Regions from separate parts of the Amycolatopsis sp. NPDC101161 genome, predicted to be linked through region 3. Evidence: riboswitches for the same ligand, from Rfam matches in the RefSeq annotation. Region 3 holds a riboswitch; each other region holds the start of a gene.

Region 1 (7,119 bases), 580 kb from region 3:
GAGCTGTTCCGCCGGGCCGCCGAGGCCGCGCCGTCGCTGATCTTCCTGGACGAGATCGACGCGCTGGCCCCGCGCCGGGGGCAGTCGTCGGACTCCGGCGTCGCCGACCGCGTGGTCGCGGCGCTGCTCACCGAGCTCGACGGCGTCGAGCCGATGCGCGAGGTCGTCGTGCTGGGCGCGACGAACCGGCCGGAGCTGGTCGACCCGGCGCTGCTGCGGCCGGGCCGGCTGGAGCGCCGCGTCTACGTGCCGCCGCCGGACGCCGAGGCCCGCGCCGCGATCCTCGTGGCCAGCTCGAAGAACACGCCGCTGGCGTCCGATGTGGACCTCACCGCGGTGGCGTCCACTCTGGACGGCTACTCGGCGGCCGACTGCGCGGCGCTGATCCGCGAGGCGGCGCTGACGGCGATGCGCGAGTCGCTGGAGGCCCGTGAGGTCACCGCGGCGCACCTGGAGAAGGCCCGCAAGACGGTCCGCCCGAGCCTCGACCCCGCGCAGCTCGCGACGCTGGAGGCGTACGCGAAGACGCAGGCCGGGGAGTGAGTGAAGGGGCCACGGCCCCTTCACATCAGCTGCCCTTGTGGCCGGACTGGTATTCCTTCGTCACGATCACTATCACGCCGGGGCTCGCGCTCTCGATGCCCGGGAAGCGGGGCTCGGCCTTGATGCCGAACTCCTGCGCGAGCTGCTTGGCGGCGGCTTCCTCGTCGGTGCCCGGGCGGTAGAACGCCGTCGTCGTCGGGATGACGCCCTGGGAGTAGTTGCTGACCTCGTTGACGTTCCACCCGGAACCGCGGAAGTCCTCCGCCGCCCGGTCCGCCAGGCCCTTGATCGTCGAGTTGTTGAACACCCGGACGGTCACCCACTTGTTGGACGCCTGCTGGTCACCGGGCTGGCCGGGCTGCCCCTGCGTGGGCTGGCCGGGCGCCGGGGTGGACGTCGGCGGCGGGGTGGGCGACGACGGGTTCGTCGAGGTCGAGGACGAGGGCGGCGTGGCCGTCGACGACGTCGCCGGCGGTGCCGACGTCCCGCCGGACGTGCCCGGCTGCGTCGCCGTGCCGCTCGGCCCGGCCTCGTTGGACCCGTTGTCCCCGCTCAACGCGGAGATCCCGCCGATGACCGCGGCGATGATCGCCACGCCGACCAGGGCGACGCCCGCGGCCTTCATCGGCCGGGACATTCCCGAAAACACGCTCATTTCAGCTCGATCCCCAGTCGCCGGGCGCCTCGTTTGCGCTGGCGGGCGGCGCGGGTCTTGCGCAGCCGCTTCACCAGCATCGGGTCCGCTTCGATCGCCTCCGGCTTCTCCAGCAGCTTGTTGAGCAGCTGGTAGTAGCGCGTCGCGGACAAGTCGAAGCGTTCGCGGATGGCGTTCTCCTTCGCCCCGGCGTGTCGCCACCACTGGCGCTCGAAGGCGAGGATCTCGACCTCGCGTTCGGTCAGGCCGGGTACGGGCTTCGGCGGCGACGGCTGCGGCTCAGCCATCGACTCCGCGGCGTCCATCCGAGTCCCTCTCAATCGGGCGTCATGGCGAATCAGACCTAGCTCTTCCGCGGGCGCCATTCAACCACGGAAGCGGCCGCCGACGTGGGCATCGACCCCGGCGCGTCACGGTCTGATGCAGGTCTACCAGAAGGGTCCGACTAAACTGGCTCGCCGTGACCATCCACCCCATCGTGATCGCCGGCGAACCCGTGCTGCACCAGCCGACCCGGGAGATCACCGAGTTCGACGACAAGCTCGGCACGCTCGTCGAGGACATGTTCGAGACGATGTACGCCGCCGAGGGCGTCGGCCTCGCGGCCAACCAGATCGGCCTCGACCTGCGGGTGTTCGTCTACGACTGCCCGGACGACGAAGGCGTGCGGCACAAGGGCGTCGTGGTCAACCCGAAGCTGGAGACGTCGGAGATCCCGGAGACCATGCCGGACCCGGACGACGACTGGGAGGGCTGCCTCTCGGCGCCCGGCGAGTCGTACCCGACGGGCCGCGCGAAGTGGGCGAAGGTGACCGGCTCGGACGTCGAGGGCAACCCGATCGAGGTCGAGGGCACCGGCTACTTCGCGCGCTGCCTGCAGCACGAGACCGACCACCTGGACGGGTACATCTACCTCGACCGCCTGGTCGGCCGCCACGCGCGCGCGGCGAAGAAGATGCTGAAGCACAACAAGTGGGGCGTCCCGGGCAACTCGTGGCTGCCGCCCAAGACCCCCGAGGACGACGGCGCCGTCATCTGACCGCCCGCCGGTCGTGAGTGAGAAACAGCGTTAGAACACTGTTTCTCACTCACGAGGGGTCAGCAGCCGAGGAAGTGGCAGCGGACCACCTTCGGCGTCTCCAGCACCGAACCCGCCTCGACGTCCCGGGCGAGCCGGACGTACTGGGCGTGCGTCCAGGCCAGCGGGGTCGCCGACGTGTTCGGCGTGCCGGTCGGGAAGCCCGTCTGGCCGGACGGCGGGTTCTCGTCCCACACCTGCTCCGGCATGGTCTCCGCCGAGCTGCTCACCCGGCCGAGGTCCCGCAGCCGCCGCGCGGCCGAGGCCGGGTCGCCGAGCGTCAGCTCGTACTCCCCGCGCTCGCCGGCCAGCAGCGGCCACAGCCGGCCGAACGTCGTGCGGCTTCCGGCCGGGAACGTGTAGTCCCACGGCGAACCGTCGGCCTGCTCGCCGTAGCCGTCCTTCGTGTACCGGTGCCAGAACTGGCCGGTCGGCGTCGTGAAGGCGATCTCCTTGTCGGTGACGCGCACGCTGTTGCGGATCACCGGGTCGTCCGCGCGGTAGACGCCGAGCCGGACGAGGTCGAGGAAGCCGGCGTCGGTGACCGCGCGCTGGTCCATCGTCACGCTCGAGTTGCCGAGGTTGTACGTCGTCCCCGCGTTCGCGTTGGCGTCCTTGGTCAAGCGGACGAAGTACGGGTCCTTCGACAGCGGCCCGTTCGTGGTGATCGTCTGCTTGGGCAGGTCGGCCTTCATCTTGTCGGCCGCGGCGAGGTACCGGGCGGCGTCGGCGGCCGCACCGCTGTGCGAGGCGAGGTCCGCCGCGCAGACCAGCCCGGCGATCACCGACGCGATGGTCGACGGGGACCAGCCGTCCTGCTCTTCCCAGCGCTCCTGCTGGGTGTACGGCGAAGCCTGCCCGTTCGGGCCCCGGTAGCCGAGGATGAAGTCGGCGGCCTTCTTGACGCCGGGCCAGAGGTCGGTGCGGCCGAGCTGCTGGGCCAGCACGATCGGGAAAGCGGTTTCGTCGAGCTGGACCGACGTCCAGTACGGCACGCCGTCGACGCGGCTGTTCTGCGGCAGGTGCCCGTCGGGCTGCTGCTGCGTGCCGAACATGTAGGACACCGCGCGGTTCGCGGCGGACGTGTCGCCGCCGGCGGCCAGGCCGGTCGCGATCTGGTAGAGGTCGCGCGGCCAGACCAGGTGGTAGGTGCCGGACGGCGACCACTCCGGGTCGTTGTTGCCGAAGCGCCACGGCATGCTCGGCGACGCGATGAAGGCGCCGGGGTGGTGCTTGTCCTCGCTCGCGGCGAGCGTCAGCATCGACGCCTTGTAGAGGTCGCGCTCGGCGTCGGTCTTCAGCGACGACGGCGGCTTGCTGACACCCCGCAGGTACTGCTCCCACCCGCGGTCGTAGGCGCGCGTGATGTCGCGGACGCCGCGGCGTTGCGACGCCTGCGCGCTGCCGAGCGCGTCGGCGGCCTTGGCGCCCATGCCGAGCGCGAGGGTGACGTGCCGGTTGCGGAGGCCGTCGGCGTTCGTCTGCCCGGTCAGCACGACGTTGCCCTTGGCGGCGGTGTCGTAGGAGGTCAGCTTGAAGGTCTTCGTGAGCTGCGTGTTCCCGTCGGACGTGCCCGCGTAGCCGACGCTCGTCTTCGTGAAGGCGGGCTTGGCGGTGAGCGCGGCGGCGTTGGCCGCGTCCTGCGCGGTGACGGCGTCGCCCTTCCGCGCGGCGGAGTCGTCCGAGCCGTCGTTGGTCAGGTCCGGGTCGGCGACCGCGTAGAGCTGGTACGGCCGCCCGGTGAGCGACTGGAAGTCGACGTCCACCAGCACGGTCGTGGCGGCCGGGTCGGTGACGTACGTCTTGCGCAGGCGCCAGCGGTGCTGGTCGTCGGTGACGGTCTGCTCGTAGGTCAGGCTGTCGTCGTCGGTCCGCCGGACCTGCTGGGACTTCGCGGTGTAGTCGGCGACGGCGAAGCTCCGGCCGTCCGTGACGACGAAGTTCATCGAGCGGACGCTCGGCGTCGACAGGTCCGGGTAGTAGACCTCGGACATCTGGCCGCCCTGGAGGGTGAACCAGACGTTGGACGAGCGGTCGTGCGCCGTGCCGAAGCCGGTCTTGTTCGCGGGCAGCCAGCTGGGATGGGCGCCCGGGGCGCCGGGAGCCTCGCCCTGGGCCGCCGCGATCCCCGGGATCAGGCCGGTGACCAGCAGCCCGGCGAGGGCGCCGAACATGAGTTTGCGCATATCAACCCCACAGAAGATCGCTTCTGCACCGTTACAGAAGCGCTTTGGGAGTCTGCCGCCGAATCTTCACCGGCGCATGGTCCGATCCGGTGAACCACTGACCGTCACTGGTCCGGTCGGCGGTTCACGAACAGCGAACGGACTTCCCCGATTTCCCGGCGCACACTTGAAGTACCTGCAACGGTGTAATCGAGGTGCCCTCATGGAAGACGCGATGGACGCCTACTCACGCGCGGTCAGCACGGTCGCCAAGACCGTCACCCCGCACGTCGCCGGGGTTCAGCTCGCGCGCGGGAGCGGGTCGGCCGTCGTCTTCGCCGACGACGGCCACCTGCTCACCAACGCCCACGTCGTCGCCGACCACCGCCGCGGCGTCGCGACCTTCGCCGACGGCAGCGAAGTGCCCTTCGACGTCGTCGGTGCCGACCCCCTGTCCGATCTCGCCGTGTTGCGGGCGCGCGGCGAGACGCCGTCGGCAGCGCAGCTCGGCGATGCCGACCGGCTCGTCGTCGGGCAGCTCGTCGTCGCCATCGGGAGCCCGCTCGGGTTCTCCGGCACCGTCACCGCCGGCGTCGTCAGCGCGCTCGGCCGGGCACTGCCGGTGCGCCACGGCCGCGCCGGGCGCGTGATCGAGGACGTCATCCAGACCGACGCTGCCCTCAACCCCGGCAACTCCGGCGGCGCGCTCGCCGACTCCGCCGGCCGCGTCGTCGGGATCAACACCGCGGTCGCCGGGTTCGGGCTCGGCCTCGCGGTGCCGATCAACGCGACGACCCGGCGGATCATCGACACGCTCGTCGTCGAAGGCCGGGTGCGGCGCGCGTACCTCGGCGTCGTCGGCGTGCCCGCGCCGCTGCCCGACGACATCGCCGAGCGCACCGGGCAGAGCGCCGGGCTGCGGGTGCACGAAGTCGTCTCCGGCGGCCCCGCCGACCGGGCGGGCCTCAAGGCGGGCGACCTCGTGCTGACCGTCGGCCGCACCCGCGTCTCGGACGCCCAGGGCATCCAGCGCCAGCTGTTCGCGGAGGTGATCGGCACCGCACTGCCGATCACCGTGCTGCGCAACGGCGCCATGGTCGACGTGTACGCCACTCCGGCCGAGTTGGTCGGGTGACTTGAGTATCGCGCTCCGGCGTGGCATGGTCGGTGGCACAACACCAACGCGGGAGCTCGCGCCATGGCGGGCTGAGAGGGTGACTTGCGTTTCGCAGGCGTCACCGACCGCATGAACCTGACCGGGTAATGCCGGCGTAGGGAGTGAAAGTCGTTGACGACTTTGGAAAACAAGCACGTCTCCGTCACCACGGGTCCGATCACCGGCTCGCACAAGGTTTACCACCAGACCGAATCCGGACTGCGGGTTCCCGCGCGCCGGATCGATCTGTCGAACGGTGAGCACTTCGACGTCTACGACACTTCGGGGCCGTACACGGATCCCGAAGCCTCGATCGACGTCCACAGTGGACTGCACCGGCTGCGCGCCGGCTGGGCCGACGGCCGCGAGCACAACACCCAGCTCGGCTGGGCCAAGCAGGGCGTCATCACCCGCGAAATGGAGTACATCGCCGCGCGCGAACGGGTTTCCGCGGAGTTCGTGCGGGACGAGGTGGCCCGCGGCCGCGCCGTGATCCCGGTCAACCGCAAGCACCCCGAGTCCGAGCCGATGATCATCGGCAAGAACTTCCTCGTGAAGATCAACGCCAACATGGGCAACTCGGCCGTCTGGTCGTCGGTCGAGGAAGAGGTCGACAAGATGGTCTGGGCGACCCGCTGGGGCGCCGACACGATCATGGACCTCTCCACCGGCAAGCGGATCCACGAGACGCGCGAGTGGATCATCCGCAACTCGCCGGTCCCGGTCGGCACCGTGCCGATCTACCAGGCGCTGGAAAAGGTCGACGGCGAACCGGAAAAGCTGTCGTGGGAGATCTACCGCGACACCATCATCGAGCAGTGCGAGCAGGGCGTCGACTACGTCACCGTGCACGCCGGCGTGCTGCTGCGCTACATCCCGCTGACCGCCCGGCGCGTCACCGGCATCGTCAGCCGCGGCGGGTCGATCATGGCCGCGTGGTGCCTCGCGCACCACCAAGAGTCCTTTTTGTACACGCACTTCGAAGAGCTCTGCGAGATCCTGCGACAGTACGACGTCACGTTCTCGCTCGGCGACGGCCTGCGTCCGGGTTCGATCGCCGACGCCAACGACCGCGCGCAGTTCGCCGAGCTGGAAACCCTCGGTGAGCTGACGCACATCGCGCGTTCGCACGACGTCCAGGTGATGATCGAGGGCCCCGGCCACGTGCCGATGCACAAGATCAAGGAGAACGTCGAGCTCGAGGAGAAGCTCTGCGGCGAGGCGCCGTTCTACACCCTCGGTCCACTCGCGACGGACATCGCGCCCGCGTACGACCACATCACGTCGGCCATCGGCGCGGCCCAGATCGGCTGGTACGGCACGGCGATGCTGTGCTACGTCACGCCGAAGGAGCACCTCGGCCTGCCGAACCGCGACGACGTCAAGACGGGCGTGATCACGTACAAGATCGCCGCCCACGCCGCGGACCTGGCCAAGGGGCACAAGTACGCGCAGGAGTGGGACGACGAGCTGTCGAAGGCGCGTTTCGAGTTCCGCTGGAACGACCAGTTCAACCTGTCGC
Region 2 (7,119 bases), 600 kb from region 3:
CCAGCACGGCGAGGTTGGCCGCGCCGCCGGTGCCGATGATCAGCCGGGACGTCAGCTTGGCGGTGCCGATGACCAGCGGTTCTTCGTCCACTTCAGCCTCCCTGGACCGCGGTGAGCACGTCGACGCCCGCGCCCTTGGGCACGGTGGTGGCCGCCCAGTCGCCCCGGCGGACGACGACGCCGTCGACCGCGACGGCGATGCCGGGCCGCTGCCCGCCGGCCGCGTCGAGGACGTCGGCGACGGTGGCGCCGTCCGGGAACTCCGTCCACTTCCCGTTGAGCTTGATCTCCATCACACGTGCTCCTTCTGGTGCAGGCGGGCGGGTGAAGCCGCTTCGACGCCTTCGGGCGGCTTCTCACCCCCGAGCCAGGCGACCGCGGCGTCCGCGGTCACGGGGGCCATCAGCAGGCCGTTGCGGTGGTGCCCGGTGGCGGCGAAGACGCCGTCGTCCAGGACGCCGACGTACGGCAGCACGTCCCGGCTGCCGGCCCGCAGGCCCGCGGCGGTCTCGGCCAGCTCGTACTCGGTGATCGCGGGGAAGACGCGTTCGGCGCCTTCGATCAGCTCGCGCACGCCGCGCGCGGTGACGGCCTGGTCGAAGCCCGCTTCGTACTGCGTCGCGCCGAGGACGAGCTCCTGGTCGCCGCGCGGGACGAGGTAGATCGGCTTCCCTTCGACGACCGCGCGGACCGTGTGCGTGGGCGGCGGCAGGCAGCCGCGGCGGGGCCGGAGCCGGAGGATTTCGCCCTTGAGCGGGCGGACGGCGTCGGCCAGCTGCGGGTGCAGCCGCCCGGTCCAGGCGCCGGCGGCGAGCACGACGGCTTCGGCGTCCGGGATCCGTTCCACGCGTTCGCGGACGAACCGGACTTCTCGCTTCTGGCAGGCGGCGTACAGGGCTTGGAGGAGTTTCCGGTTGTCCACGGCCAGGTCGCCGGGCATGTGGAGTCCACTTCGGACAGAGCCGACCCCCGGTTCGAGGCGCTTGGTCTCCCGGCCGGTGAGCCGGTCGGCCGCGCGGCCGATCCGGTGCAGGTGGCCGGCCAGGATGTCCAGGTAGCCGGCGTCGGCGCTGTCGAAGGCGACGACGAGCGTGCCGTGTTCGGCCAGGCCGGGGTCGAGACCCTCCTGAGCGAGGTCGCTCGCGAAGCCGGGCCAGCGCTTCAGCGATTCTTCGCCGAGGCGCAGGACGTCTTCCTCGCCCGGCCAGGCCTCGGTGACCGGGGCGAGCATGCCGCCAGCCAGCCAGGACGCACCGCCGCGGACGGGCGCGGGGTCGTAGAGGGTGACCTCGTGGCCGTTCGCGGCCGCGCGCCACGCCGTGGACAGGCCGATCACGCCGCCGCCCACCACTGCCAGGTTCGTCATGGAATCACGCTCCCTGCGCCGGCATGACCCGGATCAGGTTCCACGGTCGGAGCGGCAGCTCCCTCTCAGCCCGTCCCTCGGGCTCCCGTGCGGACCAGTCCACCCTAGCTGGCGAGGTACGGTCGCCGCTATGCCCGCCCTTTCCGGTGACAAGATCCGCGCCCGCCTCGACGCGGCGCGCCTGTACCTCTGCACGGACGCCCGCACATCCCGCGGCGACCTGGCGTCCTTCGCCGACGCGGCGCTGGCCGGCGGCGTCGACATCATCCAGCTGCGCGACAAGACCGGCGCGTTGGAAGCCGCCGGCGAGATCGCGGCGCTGGAGGTGCTGGCCGAGGCGTGCGCGCGGCACGGAGCGTTGCTGTCGGTGAACGACCGGGCCGACGTGGCGCTGGCGGTCGGCGCGGACGTGCTGCACCTGGGTCAGGACGACATCCCGGTGCCGCTGGCCCGCCGGATCCTCGGCGACGAGGTGGTGATCGGCCGGTCGACGCACTCGCTGGACCAGGCCCTCGCGGCGGCCGCGGAGCCGGGCGTGGACTACTTCTGCACGGGCCCGTGCTGGCCGACGCCGACGAAGCCGGGCCGGTCCGCGCCGGGCCTGGACCTGGTGCGCTCGGTGGCGGCCTGGACCCCGGACCGCCCGTGGTTCGCGATCGGCGGCATCGACGGCGACCGGCTCCCCTCGGTGCTGGAGGCCGGAGCCTCTCGGATCGTGGTGGTCCGGGCGATCACGGAGGCCGAGGACCCGGAAGCCGCAGCGCGGGAGTTGCGCGCCCGCCTCCCCTGATCCGGGCGACGGTCGCGTCGACTGACGAATTGTTACCGCTCGAGATGAGATCGCCACCTGAACCACACCTAACCTACCCGAACGGGCCAACTGCATACTGCACGGAGTAACAGCGTTCGGCCGAACAGCGACCCTCGTGCGAACCCCGAGACCTCAGCCCCGGGTTCCGCATGGAGGATTCGCGACGATGTACGCAGACGAAGAAGAAAATGTGCTCCGGCAGAGACGGTCGCTCACCAAGAGCGCCCGGATCATGCTTTTCTTCGCGGGTGCGGTAGCGGCCTTTGTCGCCCTTCTCATCGTGCTCGTCCAGTGCCAGACACCGACCAAAAGCACGAACATCGTGTGGCTCGCAGAAAAGACCGACCATGCTCCCGGCGCCATTCCCCGGGCAGTCCGCGATCGCATCCGGACGATCGGGGCCGAGGGCGGCGGACGTCTCAGCGCGTACGCCGTCGGTGAGCGGGCGATTTCCGTAGCGGACGCCGTGGGCCTCGATCTCGACCGCGGGAACGGCAAGGTCGCCGACACCCGACAGCAGGCGTCCAATGTGGATCACGTTCTCAAGGACGTGGCCGGCAAGCTCGAAAAGGTCCCCGTGAGCAAGACCGGTTTCTCCTTGTACGCCGCACTGCAAGCCGCGGCGGATGAAGCTGAACGCGCCGGGAACGCCGAGGTCTGGCTGACCACGACCGTGCTGACCGGGTCTACCGAGCCGCTTACGATCTCCAAGCTCAGCGCAGGCGCCGAGCCCGCCCAGGCGGTGGACGAACTGATGAAGACACCGTTGAGAGACCTCAACCTCAGCAACGTCGACCTGCACGTCGTCCTGCTCACGCCAGTGGGAGAAGACCAACTTCCGCTCGACCCGAGATCGGAATCCTGGCGAGCCAAGTTCATTCAAAGCCTCGGGTCGCGCCTTGGCGCGACCGTCGCGGACCCGGTACACGACAACAGTACTTCCGACGCGTGGCCGAACAGTGCGCGAGTGCCCCCGATCACTCCTTTCTCTTCGCCACCGCCGTCACCTTCGCTGCAACCCCGAATCGACAATGCCGCATTCGCACCCGACAGTGCGGAATTGATCGACCGGCCGGCCGCAACCGCCGCCGCCGTCCAGGTCACGCAGCAATACCGCGCGAACAACGGGCACAGCCGAATCAGCGTCACCGGCTACTGCGCGAAATACGGCGATGCCGCCGGCGCCCGGAAAACATCAGCCGACCGGGCGGAAGCGATCGCCGCTTTGCTTCGCGAACAAGGCATCCCACCCGGTGACATCGACGCCGCCGGCGTCGGTTTCGACCAGCTGGCGACGCCCGGCCAGGACGCCACGTCGGCCGCGCAACGCGTCGTCGTCATCAAGCTCATCGCTCGCCCTTGAACGGAGAACCGTGACCGAGACACCCGAGCTCCCCCTGGACCCCTACCCGGGCCTCCCGAAAGGGGGGTTCCGCAAAGAAGACCTGCCACGCCAGGCGCGCATGGCGCTGGGAATCGCCGACGAAGGAGTCTGGTCGGCGGCGGTCGAGACCTACCTCAACGCGATCGACCCTGAGACCGGCAAGCCGGACCACGACCACCCGCTGGAAATCGCGGCCGCGAACGCCGTCCACAACACCGCGGCCGCATGCCAGGCGGTGGCGCTCGAGTACTCGGCTCCTACCGACGACCGCGCCGCGGCGCAGGAGGTCGAAGCCGCGAAGCACATCGCCGAAGCCGTCGACACCATCGAGTACGCCGGCGGGATCATGCACGAGCAGGTGACCGGGCCGGACGGCGAGAAGCTCGACGGCTCGCGGCTCCAGGCGATCCACCAGCGCGACGAGGCGCTGGCTCGCCAGCGCAGCTCCGAAGGCGACGCCCGGCACACGCAGCGCGGTTGGGAGAAGAGCTGGCGGCTGATCGCGGCGACGCTGCTGGGCGTGATGGACGCGCTACTGCTCTGGAAGCCTCTGCTGAACCTGTCGTTCGAGGGTAGCGCCGACAACACGTTCCGCTGGGCGATCGGCGTTGGCATGGTGAGCCTCCAAGTGCTGGCCATCGAATGGGCGGCTCGCACGTTCGTCAATGCCGAACGGCTCAGCGTGGACCGCCGCGGGGCCGCCGGCGACCACAACCGGCCGCTCACGAGCAGGCGGCTCATCGGTGACGAAGCCGCCCCCAGCACCGACGACATCGCCGAGGCGGATCGGCAGTACTCGCACGCCTACCACGCTCTCGTCGCAGTAGCGGCCGCTGTCGCGCTGGTGGGTGGCGTCCGGGTCGCGTGGCTCGGGCGGCAAGCCGACCTGCCCATCTACGAGGCGACCCTCTTCGGCATCGTGATCGGCTTGGTCCTCGGTTGCGTCGTGGTCCAAATGGCGCGCCTGTACTGCCGCGGCAATCTCCTGGGAGACCGCTTGCGCATCGAAGCGGAGGCGATCGACGGGCTCAACGCGCGGATCAAACGCGCCCGCGGCCGGGTGTCGAGCGAGCGGGAGGCCGCCCACAACGCGCTGGCGGCCGCGGAGGTGCTGGCCAACCACGCCGAGACGATCCGTCAGCAGACCTTGGCGGACTACCGACGCGCGGTCGAGTTGGCTTGGACTTGGTTCGGCCTGCCCCCGAGCGACCTCGACCAAGACGAGTTCGCTCGACGGGCACAACCGGTCTTCCGCGACCCGGCCACGAAGCGCGATGCCCTGCTGAGGCGGCTGGACATCGTGAACCAGTGGCTCGCCGACCGGGGATCGGGGTCGCCTTCGACTGGCGTCCGACCTCCCGAGATCACCGCCGACAGGGCCGGTGAGCAGCGCGACCCCGCGGATCCGGTCCGTCGGCCGGAGGGCAACCGCGTGGTCATCGTCGGGCGCTCCCTCGTCGAGATCCCCGAGCGGCCCAAACCACCTCACCGGCTGATGCTGATCGGAGCAGCGCTGACGATGGTTGCGACGGTCAGTACCGCGTGGCTCGCACCCGCTGTGACCGCCGGTTCGACGGAAACGGCGCAGGCTCGATTCGACTGGGTCGCGCCGACCGACTGAGCGCCGTGAATGGCACATTGAGGGATCTCGAGGTCCTTCAATGTGCCATTCAGCAACCCTACGGGGTCGGGGTGGTCGCCGCGCCCTTGCTGGTCGGCGGGGTCGTCGTCGCCGGGGCCGACGTCGACGGCTGCTGCTGCGTCGTCGTGCTCGGCGTGGTCGTCGGCGTCTCCGACGAGGTCGTCGGGGCCGTCGACGTGTCCGACGGCGTCGTGGTCGTGTCCGTCGGGGACACCTGGGTGTCCCTCGAGGTCGACGGCGTCGTCGACGGCGTGGTGTCCGTGTGGCCGCCACCGCCGTTGCCGAAGATCTTGCCGATGCCCGTACCCGTGCCGCCGCCGATCTGGGTGCCCGTCGCCGACTCGAACCCGACTATCGCCAGGATCGCCACCGCGAACGCCGCCACGCTGGTGCCGATGATCAACGGCCAGCGCAGCTTCCGCAGCCGCGACGACAGGCCCGAAGGCTCCGGTTTGGCCAGCTGCACCGTGGGCTGGTCGGTGATCGGGATTTCGACGGCTTCCCGCCGCCGGATCCCCGACGTCGCCAGCTGCCGCGCCTTGAGCGCCGCCTCGCGGGTGCGCTGCAGCGAGCGCAGGTACAGCTCGCTGCCGACCGTCGACACCACGCTCGCCACGCCCGCGCCGACGACCGTGCCCGCCACGCCCAGGGTCGATCCCAGCAGCGCCGCGGTCACCGCCGCGAGCGCCGCCGCCATCACCTGCGCGATCCGCAGGCCGGACTTTTCTTCCTTCGCCGTGTCAACCTCGGAAGCCGCTGCGTTCTCCTTGCTCATGATCCCGATCCGCTAGAAAGTCTTCTCCCCGTTCCCAACGTGTAAGGCGCGCGAGGAACTCCCCGCGTTGCCGGAGCGTGAGGAGGACCACTCCGACTGTCCACAATAGACACTCCACGTCGAACACTTTCTTGACATACTCGGCACATGGAACTGGTGACGATCTCCGACATCGAGGCCGCGGCGAAGCGCGTCCGGGATGTCGCCGTGCGCACGCCCCTGTTGCTCCAAACGTGGGATCCCCGCGAAACCCTGTGGCTCAAACCCGAAAACCTCCAGCCGGTCGGCGCGTTCAAGGTGCGCGGCGCGTTCAACGCGATCGCCACCCTCGGCGAAGAACGGCGTACCCGGGGTGTCATCGCCTACTCCAGCGGCAACCACGCGCAAGCGGTCGCGTACGCCGCGCAGCGGTTCGGCGTGCCCGCGGTGATCGTCGTGCCGGACATCGCGCCGCGGATCAAGGTCGAGGCCACCCGCGGGTACGGCGCCGAGGTGGTCGAGGTGCCGATCGGCGAGCACGAGGGGAAAGCGCACGAACTGGCCGCCGAACGCGGGCTGACCCTCGTCCCGCCCTTCGACGACGCGGCCGTCATCGCCGGGCAGGGCACGGTGGGCCTCGAGATCGCCGAGGACCTCCCCGAGGTCGACGTCGTGCTGGTGCCGGTCAGCGGCGGTGGGCTGGCCGCCGGCGTCGGCACCGCGATCAAGGCGCGCGCCCCGCACGCGACGGTCATCGGTGTCGAGCCGGCGCTGGCCGGCGACGCGACCGAGGGGCACCGGCTGGGCCGCCGGGTCGACTGGCCGCAGGCCGACCGCGCCCGCACGATCGCCGACGGCCTGCGCGCGCAGCCGTCCGAGCTGACGTTCGCGCACCTGCGGGCGGTCGTGGACGCCATGGTCACGGTCTCCGAGGACGAGATCCGCGAGGCGGTGCGCACCGTCGCCCGCAAGGCCCGGCTGGTGGCCGAGCCCAGCGGCGCGGTGGCGACGGCGGCGTACCTGTTCCACGCGGCCGAGCTGCCGGCCGGGAAGACGGTCGCGATCGTCTCCGGCGGCAACGCCGACCCGGCGCTGCTCGCGGAGATCCTCGCGGGCTAGGAGCCGGCGACCGGGGCCCCGCCGCGGACGTGCGTCGGCGGCC
Region 3 (7,119 bases):
TGGGCCTGCCCGCCGGACAGCTCCGTGACGCGCCGACGTTCGAACCCGGAAAGCCCCACCAGCTCCAGTAGCTCGGCGACGCGCGGTGCCCATTGTATACGCGGTATACCGTGCATCCGCAGACCGAACGCGATGTTCGCCGCCACGTCGCGGTGGCCGAACAGCTGGCCGTCCTGGAACACCAGGCCGAAGCCGCGCCGGTGGACCGGCACCGCGCCGAGGTCGTCGCCGTCCCAGCTCACCGCGCCGCGCGCGGACGGTTCCAGGCCGGTGATCGCGCGCAGCAGCGTCGACTTCCCCGAGCCCGACGGGCCGAGCAGCGCCAGCACCTCGCCGTCGGCGATGTCCAGCCGGACGTCGCGGACCGCCGCGAACGATCCGTAGTGGACGGTCAGGTCCCGCACCGACAACGCCATCAGAACTCTCCCACCCGGCCGCGCCCGAGCCGGTCGATCAGCGCGACCGCCAGCACCGTCACGAGCATCAACAGCGCGCACGCGGCGTACGCCATCTGGTTGTTCAGCTCCCCCGGGCGCGCCATCAGCGACGCGATCGCGACCGGCAGCGTCGGCGCCGTCGGCCGGGCGAGGAAGCTCGTCGCGCCGAACTCCCCGAGCGCGACGACGAACCCGAAGCCGGCCGCCGCGACCAGCGGCCGCAGCGTCAGCGGCAGGTCGATCTCCCGCCAGACCCGCAGCGGGCTCGCGCCGAGCGTCGACGCGGCCTGCCGCAATCGGACATCGACCGAGCGCAGCACCGGCAGCACCATGCGCACGACCAGCGGGATGATCACCAGCGCCTGCGCGAGCGGTACAAGGTAAGGCGACGTCCGGAGGTCGCCGGGCAGCGCGTCGAGCGTCACGAGGTAGCCGAACCCGACGGTCACCGCGGACACGCCGAGCGGCAGCATCAGCACGGCGTCCATCGTCTCGCCGAGCCCGCGCGCGGCCTTCGCCGGCGACCGGCGCAGCGCCACCAGCACGACGGACGCGAGCACGCCGACGACCATCGCGAGCAGCGTCGCGTCGATCGCCACCTTCACCGAGTTCACCGCGGCGTCCCAGCCGGACACCTGCAGCGCGCCCTTCTCACCGGTGCTCGTTAACGCTCGATAACCGGCGAAGCTCCACCCGTCCGGAGTGGAGACCGACTCGGCGAGCAGTGCGACGATCGGCGTCACGAGCAACGCCAGGACGACGCCAGCCGCGCCGACGACCCACCATTCGCCGCCCCGCGGCCGGCGCGTCCCGCCGGAACCGATCCGGGCGCCGTCCTTGCGCCGTCGCGCCAGGCCGCCGAGAACGAGCGCGGCGACGACGGCGGCGAACTGGATCAGTGACAGAGCGGCCGCGCCCGAAAGGTCCAGCAGGTCGACCGTTCGCAGGTAGATCTCGGTTTCCAGCGTCCGGTAGCGCGCGCCGCCGAGGATCAGGACGACGCCGAAGCTGGTGGCGCAGAACAGGAACACGACGGCCGCGGCGGACGCGATCGCCGGTGCCAGTGCGGGCAGCGTCACCGAGCGGAACGCCCGCCACGGCGACGCGCCCAGCGCGCGGGCGGCATCGGTCGTCCGCGAGTCGAGCCGCGCCCACAGCCCCGCGACGGTCCGCGCGACGACGACGACGTTGAAGAACGCGTTGGCCAGGACGATCGGCAGCACGCCGCCGTCCGGCCAGAGAGCCCGGAACGCCAGGCCGACGACGACGGTCGGCAGCACGAACGGCACGAGGACGAGCGTCCGCGCGAGGCCGGCGCCGGGCAGCCGCACCCGCGCGAGCAGGAACGCCACCGGCAACCCGGCCACCACCGCGACGACCGTCGACGCGGCCGCGCTCGCGACGGTGAACGCGGCCAGCTGCCACGTCCGCGCGTCGCCGAGCACGACGTCGAGGCCGCCCGCGGCGAACCCGCGGCCGACGATCGCCAGCACCGGCCAGGCGAAGAACACCACCAGGAACCCGATCGGCGCCAATCCGAGCAGCGCCAAGCCCAGGCCGCGGGCAGTCCGCGGCGGGGCCGTCACTGCACGAGCGTGCGCCATTCGCCGATCCACTTCTCGCGTCCGGCCTGCACCTGGTCCGCCGGCAGCGTCTGCGGCTTCTGCGGCAGCGGCGCGACCTGCGCCCAGCCCGCGGGCAGGTCGACTCCCTGGCGCGCCGGGTAGACGTACATGTTCGCCGCGACGGTCGCCTGGAACTGCTGCGACAGCAGGAAGTCGACGACCTTGCGCGCGCTCTCCGTCTGCTTGCCGTTCGCCAGCACGCCGGCGTATTCGACCTGCCGGTAGCAGGTGTCGAGCAGCGCCTTGGTGCGCGGCTTGCCGTCGTCGCCCACCTCCGCGGCGGGCGAAGACGCGTACGAGACGACGATCGGGCGCGGTCCCTTGCCGGACGAACCGGAGAAGTCCTTGGTGTAGGCCTCTTCCCAGCCGCTGACGACCTTGACGCCGTTGGCCTTCAGCTTCGTCCAGTAGTCCTTCCAGCCGGCCTCGCCGTACTTCGCGATGGTGCCGAGGAGGAACGCCAGGCCGGGCGACGCGGTCGCGGGGTCCTCGGCGACCAGCAGGTCCTTGTACTTCGGGTCGGCGAGGTCGTCGTAGGACTCCGGCGCCGGGATCCCCTTGCTCGTGAAGTAGTTCGTGTCGACGTTGACGCAGACGTCGCCGACGTCGACCGCGGACAGCCGGTGCTCGGGGTCGACGGCGTAGCGCTGCGGTCCGCGGTCGGCTTCCGGGCTGGTGTAGGGCTCGAAGACGCCCTCCTGCAACGCGCGCGAGGCGAAGGTCGAGTCGACGCCGTACGCGACGTCGCCGATCGGGTTGGCCTTGGTCAGCACGAGCTTGTTGGTCAGCGAACCGGCGTCGCCCTGCTTGAGCACGGAGACCTTGATGCCCGACTGCTTCTGGAAGGCGTCGAGCACCTCCTGCGGCGCGAGGAAGGAGTCGTGCGTCACGAGGGTGACGGTGGGCGTCTGCTGCGTGCCACCGTCACCGTCCGACAGCGAGCACCCCGCGGCGACGACGCTGACGGCGGCGACGGCCGTCGCGGCGCGACCAGCCCTGCGTTTCATCTACCCTCCTGCACTTCTCCGGACGAGGAGGGGAAAGCCCTCCCTTCGCCGGCATGATCCGGTCAGGTGCGAACGGTCGCGGGTAACCCCGCCTCTCAGCCCGGCTGACCGGACTCCCGTGGCAACCGTGCAGCGTAGTCCAGGACGTACGACCATGGAGACATGACGGAAATCTTGAGCGACGCCGAGGCCGACGAACGGCTGGGCGCCGGCTGGACGCGGTCCGGCGCGGTGATTTCGCGCGAGGCGGAGCTGGCGAGCTTCCCGCAGGCGATCGAGGTGGTGGACCGCGTCGCGGTGCTGGCCGAAGCGGCCGACCACCACCCGGACATCGACATCCGCTGGCGCACGCTGACGTTCCGGCTGAGCACGCATTCGGCGGGCGGCCTGACGGAGAAGGACTTCTCACTGGCGGCGCAGATCGACTCGGTGCTCGACTCGATGTGATCTCGATTACTCTGGGTGCACTTTTTCGTAGTTTCGACGTCTCTCGGTAAACAGCTTTGCTATGGAGGGACGGAATGACTCAGGCGATCGTGGTCGGTACGGCGGCATTCGCGACGATGGTGGCAGCGGCCGGCGGGGTGCTTTGGTTCACCGCCCGGGGCCGCCGTCACCCGGATGCCGGTGAGTTCGATCACAGCCGCTAACAAAGGACATGATCAGCGCGCTGAGCAGGGCGGAAGCATCGGTTTCGGCCCTAGGAAACAGCATGAACAGCACCGCCGCCCTCACCCCCGCCCAGCGCGCCTGGATCAACGCTCTCGCCCCCGCGGTGGTGCTGATCGTGATCGCCCTGATGGGCCTGCTCGGCTGATCCGGTCGCCGGCCCGGCTTTCGGGTGGGGCCGGCTTCCGCGCCGCTCAGTAGCGCGGCATGTTCGGGATGGCCTTTTCGGCCACTTCGATGATCGCCAGCACCTTCGGCACGTCGGCCGCCACGTCCTCGGCGGTCATCGACGGAGCCTCCGAAGACCGGTAGGCGATTTCGTTGCGACGGGCCCGCATCCGGTTGAAGGGCCGCAGAACCGGCCCCAGCGGCGGATCCAGCTGGGCGAGGACCGCCTCGTAGACGGTCACGTGGCCACCCCGGCTCGTCACGCGCAGACCCTCGTTCTGCAAGACGGCCGCCAACGCGCGGCGTGCGCTGTCGTAAGCCAGCGTGTACGCGCCTTCCGGGTCCGTTTCCTGCAGCTGCCGCGCCGAAGCGAGGTGGGTGCGGGCTCTGACCAGCTCGGCTTCGGCAGCCTCCCGCGACGCCGGAACGTGCTCGATGGCGCCGCGCGCGATGAAGGCGTCGATCCGTTCGCGCCCTTGGTTCCACTGGGGCATCAAGCCTCCTGGTCGAGGTTCAGCCGGGCCAGCGGACGTTCACGAACGCTGGTGAGGAACGGATCCGCCGTGTCCGCCGCCCATGCTTCGGGCGAGATCCGATGGACGTTGACCTCGCGGCCCAGCCGTCGCGACACGCTCTCGGCCAGGTCGAAGAGCGCGTCCGGATCGGGCGAACCGACGACGAGGACGTCGACATCGCCGGGGGGCGGCCCCGGTTCGCCGCTGTAGCGCGCGGCCCAGGACCCGTAGATGTAGGCCTCATCGACGCCCGCCAGGCCGGACAGGGCCTCGGTGAGCAGTGACATCGGCCCGAACGTGACCGCGATGACGTCACTCAGCGGACGGTAGAGCGGGGTGTCCGTGCGGGCCTTGACGAGCCGGCTCCGGCCCACCCGCCGGTCTTCGAGGATGCCGCCGCCGACGAGCCGCTCGACCTCGCGCAGCACGGCCGTGGGCGTGACGCCGCAGGCCTCGGCGAGCTCGGTGATGCTGTACTCGCGCTCGGGGTGCAGCAGGACCAGCGCGAGCAGCTCACCCTGCATGCGCGATCGCAGCAGGGGGAGCAAGCTCGGCGACGGTTTCATTGGACGCAGCATATCCTGCGTCCAATGAAAGTAACAACCAGTAGTTAGGGGGTTGGGACCGCGATGACGATCGTTGACGTGGAACGGCACGGCCTTGTCGCGATCGGCGAGGGCGATCAACCTGCGGCGTACCGGGCCGCAGAGTGGCTGAGGTCGTCCCGCGCGAGCACCGGCGCCGTGGCGACCCCGTCCGGATGCACGTCGAAGTCCTGCGACGGTTCGGTGGTCTCGCTCCACGCGCTCTTGTCGGCGGACAGTTCGTGCCCGGCCGGGGCGGTCAGACGCAGTTCACCGTTGCCGTGGCGACCTTCGGACTGTTCGACGCCGACGACGAGCCGACCTGCCCGAGCGAGTTGTGGAAGGAACCGTTCACAGTCGGGCTGCCCGGCGAGTTCGCCCGAGCCGTGGCCAGTGCGCTCGACGAAAGGCCTGGTCTCCCAGCGGGCACGCTCACGATCGACCGTGCGGGCTTCGACCTGGTCAATTCGTCCGAAATGATCTTCGGGCAAGTGGCAGCCGTGCTGAAGGCCGCCATGGCCGCGCGGCTTTCGGGCCAGGATGCCGACGCCGCGACCAGGTCGCTCGTCAGCACCTGGTGAGTCCGAGACGGACTCCGCTCAGACGTTGAAGCGGAACTCCACCACGTCGCCGTCGGCCATGATGTAGTCCTTGCCCTCCATGCGGACCTTCCCCGCCGCGCGGGCCGCGGCCATCGAGCCCGCCTCCATCAGGTCGTCGTACGAGACGATCTCCGCCTTGATGAAGCCGCGCTCGAAGTCCGTGTGGATCACGCCCGCCGCCTGGGGGGCCGTCGCGCCCTGGGGGATCGTCCAGGCTCGGGACTCCTTCGGGCCCGCCGTCAGGTACGTCTGCAGCCCCAGCGTGTGGAAGCCCGCGCGGGCCAGGGAGTAGAGGCCCGGCTCCGGCTGGCCTACCGACTCCAGCAGCTCGCGCACCGACTCCTCGTCGTCCAGCTCCAGCAGCTCCGCCTCGACCTTCGCGTCGAGGAACACCGCGTCCGCCGGCGCGACCAGCTTCGTCAACTCCTCGCGGCGGGCGTCGTCGGTGAGCACGGACTCGTCCGCGTTGAAGACGTACAGGAACGGCTTCGTCGTCAGCAGGCTCAGCTCGCGCAGCGCGTCGAAGTCGACTTCCTTCTGCGCCTGGAAGAGCGTGCGCCCGGCGTCGAGGATTTCCTTCGCCTTCTGCGCGTTGTCGAGCGCGGGCTTGTTCTCCTTCTTCGTCCGCGCTTCCTTCTCCAGCCGCGGCAGCGCCTTGTCCAGGGTCTGCAGGTCGGCGAGGATCAGCTCGGTGTTGATCGTCTCGATGTCGCTCGACGGGTCGATCCGGCCGTCGACGTGCACCACGTCGGGGTCGTCGAACACGCGGATGACCTGGCAGATCGCGTTGGCCTCACGGATGTTCGCGAGGAACTTGTTGCCCAGCCCGGCACCCTCGGACGCGCCCTTCACGATGCCCGCGATGTCCACAAAGGACACCACAGCGGGGACGGTCTTCTCCGACTTGTACAGCTCGGCCAGCTTGTCCAGCCGCGGGTCCGGCAGCGGCACGACGCCGACGTTCGGCTCGATCGTCGCGAACGGGTAGTTCGCGGCGAGCACGTCGTTGCGGGTCAGCGCGTTGAACAGGGTGGACTTGCCGACGTTGGGCAGGCCGACGATACCGAGGGTGAGACTCACGATCCCGCAGTCTACGTGGGCCGCCCGGCCGGGGCCCACGCGCCCAACGCGGCGTCGGATTTCCGCCAGCGACGGCCCTGACCTGCTGGCATGCTCGGATCCATGGTCACCTCAACGGAGGCACCGGCGCTCTGGCGCGACACCGAGCGCTGCTACCGCGTGGTCACCGCCCGCGACTCGCGCTTCGACGGCCAGTTCATCATGGCGGTCCGCACCACCGGGATCTACTGCCGGCCGTCCTGCCCGGCGTCGACGCCGAAGGAGCGCAACGTCCGCTTCTTCCCGACGTCGGCGGCCGCGCAGGCCAACGGCTTCCGCGCCTGCCGCCGTTGCCTGCCCGACGCGGTGCCCGGCTCGCCGGACTGGAACGTGCGCGCCGACCTCGCCGCGCGGGCGATGCGCCTGATCTCCGACGGAACGGTGGAGCGCGAA

The links. Region 3 has a riboswitch for thiamine pyrophosphate ahead of ACIRSS_RS14475 (thiamine ABC transporter substrate binding subunit). Riboswitches for the same ligand answer to the same signal wherever they lie in the genome.
Region 1: linked by a shared signal. The riboswitch ahead of thiC (phosphomethylpyrimidine synthase ThiC) and the one ahead of ACIRSS_RS14475 (thiamine ABC transporter substrate binding subunit) in region 3 are both predicted to bind thiamine pyrophosphate.
Region 2: linked by a shared signal. The riboswitch ahead of thiO (glycine oxidase ThiO) and the one ahead of ACIRSS_RS14475 (thiamine ABC transporter substrate binding subunit) in region 3 are both predicted to bind thiamine pyrophosphate.

What each region holds. Positions count from the first base shown of each region.
Region 1 covers NZ_JBIWPI010000002.1:1,291,613-1,298,731, forward strand. Annotated here, with positions in the region: gene ACIRSS_RS17345 (AAA family ATPase) at 1-543, shown strand, start outside; gene ACIRSS_RS17350 (LytR C-terminal domain-containing protein) at 569-1,198, opposite strand; gene ACIRSS_RS17355 (DUF3263 domain-containing protein) at 1,195-1,503, opposite strand; gene ACIRSS_RS17360 (peptide deformylase) at 1,659-2,237, shown strand; gene ACIRSS_RS17365 (glycoside hydrolase family 15 protein) at 2,297-4,462, opposite strand; gene ACIRSS_RS17370 (S1C family serine protease) at 4,665-5,576, shown strand; TPP riboswitch at 5,615-5,736, shown strand; gene thiC (phosphomethylpyrimidine synthase ThiC) at 5,730-7,119, shown strand, end outside.
Region 2 covers NZ_JBIWPI010000002.1:1,305,042-1,312,160, forward strand. Annotated here, with positions in the region: gene ACIRSS_RS17415 (thiazole synthase) at 1-91, opposite strand, end outside; gene thiS (sulfur carrier protein ThiS) at 93-293, opposite strand; gene thiO (glycine oxidase ThiO) at 293-1,366, opposite strand; TPP riboswitch at 1,360-1,465, opposite strand; gene thiE (thiamine phosphate synthase) at 1,497-2,156, shown strand; gene ACIRSS_RS17435 (OmpA family protein) at 2,344-3,540, shown strand; gene ACIRSS_RS17440 (hypothetical protein) at 3,431-5,182, shown strand; gene ACIRSS_RS17445 (hypothetical protein) at 5,241-5,978, opposite strand; gene ACIRSS_RS17450 (threonine/serine dehydratase) at 6,126-7,076, shown strand; gene ACIRSS_RS17455 (MFS transporter) at 7,073-7,119, opposite strand, start outside.
Region 3 covers NZ_JBIWPI010000002.1:708,183-715,301, forward strand. Annotated here, with positions in the region: gene ACIRSS_RS14465 (ABC transporter ATP-binding protein) at 1-416, opposite strand, end outside; gene ACIRSS_RS14470 (ABC transporter permease) at 416-2,041, opposite strand; gene ACIRSS_RS14475 (thiamine ABC transporter substrate binding subunit) at 2,020-3,069, opposite strand; TPP riboswitch at 3,092-3,199, opposite strand; gene ACIRSS_RS14480 (4a-hydroxytetrahydrobiopterin dehydratase) at 3,232-3,516, shown strand; gene ACIRSS_RS14485 (hypothetical protein) at 3,591-3,719, shown strand; gene ACIRSS_RS14490 (hypothetical protein) at 3,933-4,400, opposite strand; gene ACIRSS_RS14495 (ArsR family transcriptional regulator) at 4,400-4,987, opposite strand; gene ACIRSS_RS14500 (hypothetical protein) at 5,182-5,586, shown strand; gene ychF (redox-regulated ATPase YchF) at 5,605-6,687, opposite strand; gene ACIRSS_RS14510 (DNA-3-methyladenine glycosylase 2 family protein) at 6,790-7,119, shown strand, end outside.